2 regions of the Klebsiella sp. PL-2018 genome follow, and region 1 is predicted to be linked to the other one. Evidence: predicted binding sites of a transcription regulator. Region 1 holds the regulator's gene; the other holds the start of a gene.
What was found. The regulator PhoB, encoded in region 1, activates phosphate uptake and scavenging genes when phosphate is short. The targets are predictions, from matches to a motif close to CTGTCATAAAACTGNCNNAT.
Positions count from the first base shown of each region.

Region 2: a site for PhoB is predicted at 997-1,016, ahead of glpT (glycerol-3-phosphate transporter). Genes of this name have one in related genera too.

Region 1 is NZ_CP077673.1:1,276,006-1,278,209, forward strand. It holds gene sbcD (exonuclease subunit SbcD) at 1-422, opposite strand, end outside; gene phoB (phosphate response regulator transcription factor PhoB) at 701-1,390, shown strand; gene phoR (phosphate regulon sensor histidine kinase PhoR) at 1,412-2,204, shown strand, end outside.
Region 2 is NZ_CP077673.1:4,067,573-4,069,776, reverse strand. It holds gene glpA (anaerobic glycerol-3-phosphate dehydrogenase subunit A) at 1-872, opposite strand, end outside; gene glpT (glycerol-3-phosphate transporter) at 1,144-2,204, shown strand, end outside.

The sequences.
Region 1 (2,204 bases):
TGGCTGGTCACCAGCTCACGCGGGCGCAGGAACGGTACCGGACAAAAAATCGCCCCCGGCGTACCGTCGCGCAGCGGCAGGATAAAAGGGGCGTGGCCGGCATTGGCCACCACCGTCGTATTCAGGAAGGCGAGAATGTCTCGCGACTCGTTGAGGGTGGCAACCGAATCGTGGTTTCCCGCCAGCACCACCAGCCGGCAGCGGGTCTGCTGCAGCTGAACGACAAAGCGGTTATACAGCTCGCGCGCGTAGCTCGGCGGTGAGCCGGTATCAAAAATATCGCCCGCAACAATAATGGCATCGACATCATGTTCCTGCGCGCTGGCCAGCAGCCAGTCGAGAAACGCCTGATGTTCGGCGGCGCGACTTTTGCTGTAAAAATTTTGCCCAAGGTGCCAGTCAGAGGTGTGAAGGATGCGCATAGTTGTTCCCTGGAGAAAAAGCGTAAGCGGCATTATATACCCGTCATCCTTCAAGTTGCTTATGCGTTGGCTACGTCCAGCCACCTGGTTACCTGTACTTGTGGGGAGTGAAACCTGAATTATTGAGGGGATAACGCTGCTTTTGGGTGAGTTAAGTCCGTGTCACAATTCGAAATCCGCGTTCATCTGGCGGTCATTTTTTTCATAAATCTGTCATAAATCTGACGCATAATGGCCGCGCACTTCTATACTGATGGCTAAAAAATACAGGGTAAATAATGGCGAGAAGAATTCTGGTCGTTGAAGATGAAGCTCCAATCCGCGAAATGGTTTGCTTTGTTCTGGAGCAAAACGGCTTTCAGCCCGTCGAGGCGGAAGATTTTGACAGCGCGGTCAATCAGCTCAATGAACCCTGGCCTGATTTGATCCTCCTTGACTGGATGCTGCCGGGCGGGTCGGGTCTGCAGTTTATTAAACAGCTCAAGCGTGAAGCGATGACCCGTGATATTCCGGTGGTGATGCTGACCGCCCGCGGCGAAGAGGAAGATCGCGTCCGCGGCCTGGAGACCGGCGCCGATGACTACATCACTAAGCCGTTTTCCCCGAAAGAGCTGGTGGCGCGAATTAAAGCCGTGATGCGGCGCATTTCGCCGATGGCGGTGGAGGAGGTGATTGAAATGCAGGGGCTGAGCCTCGACCCCTCTTCGCATCGCGTCATGACCGGCGAAAATCCGCTGGATATGGGGCCTACGGAGTTTAAATTACTCCACTTCTTCATGACGCACCCGGAGCGAGTCTATAGCCGCGAACAGCTGCTGAATCACGTCTGGGGAACCAACGTTTATGTCGAAGACAGAACGGTAGACGTGCATATTCGCCGTCTGCGCAAAGCGCTGGAACATAGCGGCCATGACCGGATGGTACAAACGGTTCGCGGTACGGGATATCGTTTCTCCGCCCGTTTCTGAATGCTGACAGGAGTGTGAACCGTGCTGGAACGGCTGTCATGGAAAAGGCTGGCGCTTGAGCTTTTCTTGTGTTGTATCCCGGCCCTGATCCTCGGGGCGTTTTTAGGTTACCTGCCGTGGTTTTTATTGGCGGCAGTGACCGGTCTTCTTGTCTGGCATTTCTGGAATCTGATGCGCCTGTCGTGGTGGCTGTGGGTTGATCGCAGCATGACGCCGCCGCCGGGCAGCGGCAGCTGGGAGCCGCTGCTTTACGGACTGCACCAGATGCAGATGCGTAATAAAAAGCGCCGCCGTGAGCTGGGAAGCCTGATTAAGCGCTTTCGCAGCGGGGCGGAGTCTCTGCCGGATGCGGTGGTGCTGACCACCGAAGAAGGGGTGATGTTCTGGTGCAACGGTCTGGCCCAGCAGATCCTGAATCTGCGCTGGCCTGACGATAACGGGCAGAACATCCTTAACCTCTTGCGCTACCCTGAATTTGCCAATTATCTGAAATACCGCGATTTTTCCAAACCGCTCAATCTGGTGCTGAATAACGGCCGTCATCTTGAAATTCGCGTGATGCCCTATAGCGATAAACAGCTGCTGATGGTGGCGCGCGATGTCACGCAGATGCACCAGCTGGAAGGGGCGCGGCGAAACTTTTTCGCCAACGTCAGCCACGAACTGCGCACGCCGTTGACGGTGCTGCAGGGGTATCTGGAGATGATGCAGGAGCAGGTGCTGGAAGGGGGAACGCGCGAAAAAGCATTGCACACCATGCGTGAACAAACCCAGCGCATGGAAGGCCTGGTTAAGCAACTGCTGACGCTGTCGC
Region 2 (2,204 bases), 2.8 Mb from region 1:
CGCAGCAGCGTTTCGACCTCCTCGGCCGTTACCCGGTTGTCGTCAATTTCGTCATAGGGAATATGCATCGAAGTGGTGCCAATCAGCGAAATAGTATCGCCGGGCACCAGGATATCGGCGTCAGCCGGTTTGCGGCAGCGGTTGATAACCTGACGGTTAATGCGGTGGTCGAGGATTAACAGCGATCCTTTTGCCGGAAACATCGAGATGCGCAGGTCGGCATACTCTGCGATGCGCTGCCCCCAGATCCCGGCGGCGTTGACCACCACCTGCGCGCGCAGCGTGCGCGATTCACGGAGCTGATGGTTGTAGATCGTGACGCCATGGACGCGATCGCCCTGACGCAGCAGGCCGGTGACTTCGCAGCCGGTGAGGATAGCGGCGCCATGTTCGCGGGCATCGAGCATATTTGCGGCGGTGAGGCGGAAAGGATCGACGGTGCCGTCGGGGACCTGCACCGCGCCGAGCAGCGCCGGGTTAACCGCAGGCTCAATGCGCAGCGCCTCGGCGGGCGTCAGAGGCTGGGCCTCAATACCCGCCTGCTGGCAGGCGGTGATAAAGGTGTGCTGATACGCCGGATCGTCTTCCGGCAAGGTAATAAACAGGCCGCTGGTGGGCTCAATGCAGTGCCGGGCGATGCGGCGTAAGATGCGGTTTTCGCTGATACACTCCCGCGCCGATTCGCTATCGGTTACCGCATAGCGCGCGCCGCTGTGCAGCAGGCCGTGGTTGCGGCCGGTCGCCCCGGTGGCGATATCGTAGCGCTCAACCAGCGCCGGCTTCAGCCCGCGCAGCGCGCAGTCGCGCGCGATCCCGGCGCCGGTGGCGCCGCCGCCAATAATAATGACGTCATATTCACGACTATCGGCCATCTCCCTGTCCTCTGTGTTCGTTTTACATCATTTAGCCATATCGACCGCGTTTAATGTTTGATTTCGAGCATATTTGCGCGTAATTCGAGCGTTTGTTGTGACTTTATGCGCATATTGGAAAGTTCTGTCATATTTCTGTAACAAAGTGTGCGACATTTCACAGTATTAGATTTACGCTTTGCCTACTATCGCGACCAAATCAGAAGTCAGTGAATAAATTACGTTTTTTTGCGACGACGTCAGAAGAACAGCAATGGCCACGGAGGCTGATATGTTAAGTATATTTAAACCCGCAGCGCATAAAGCGCGTTTGCCAACGGCGGAAATCGATCCGCTATATCGTCGATTACGCTGGCAGATCTTTATCGGTATCTTCTTCGGATATGCCGCTTACTATTTGGTTCGTAAGAACTTTGCTTTGGCGATGCCCTATCTTATCGAGCAGGGGTTCTCCCGCGGCGATCTCGGCTTTGCGCTTTCCGGTATCTCTATCGCCTACGGATTTTCGAAATTCATCATGGGCTCGGTTTCTGACCGTTCGAATCCGCGCATTTTTTTACCGGCAGGCCTGATCCTTGCCGCGCTGGTGATGCTGGTGATGGGCTTCGTCCCCTGGGCGACCTCCAGCATTATGGTGATGTTCGTCCTGCTGTTCCTGTGCGGCTGGTTCCAGGGAATGGGCTGGCCGCCGTGCGGACGTACGATGGTGCACTGGTGGTCGCAGAAAGAGCGCGGCGGTATTGTTTCGGTATGGAACTGCGCGCACAACGTCGGCGGCGGGATCCCGCCGCTGCTGTTTCTGCTGGGGATGGCGTGGTTTAACGACTGGCACGCGGCGCTGTATATGCCGGCTTTCGGCGCGATCCTGCTGGCGATTTTCGCCTTCGCGATGATGCGCGATACTCCGCAGTCCTGCGGCCTGCCGCCGATCGAAGAGTACAAAAACGATTATCCTGACGACTACAGCGAGAAGCACGAAGAAGAGCTGACCGCAAAGCAGATCTTTATGCAGTACATCCTGCCGAACAAGCTGCTGTGGTACATCGCCGTCGCCAACGTGTTTGTTTATCTGCTGCGCTACGGCATTCTTGACTGGTCGCCGACCTACCTGAAAGAGGTTAAGCACTTCGCGCTGGATAAATCGTCCTGGGCCTACTTTCTTTACGAATACGCGGGGATCCCGGGCACCCTGCTGTGCGGCTGGATGTCGGATAAAGTGTTTAAAGGCAACCGCGGCGCGACCGGCGTCTTCTTTATGACCCTGGTCACCATCGCCACCGTCGTCTACTGGCTGAACCCGCCGGGTAACCCGGGCGTGGATATGGCCTGTAT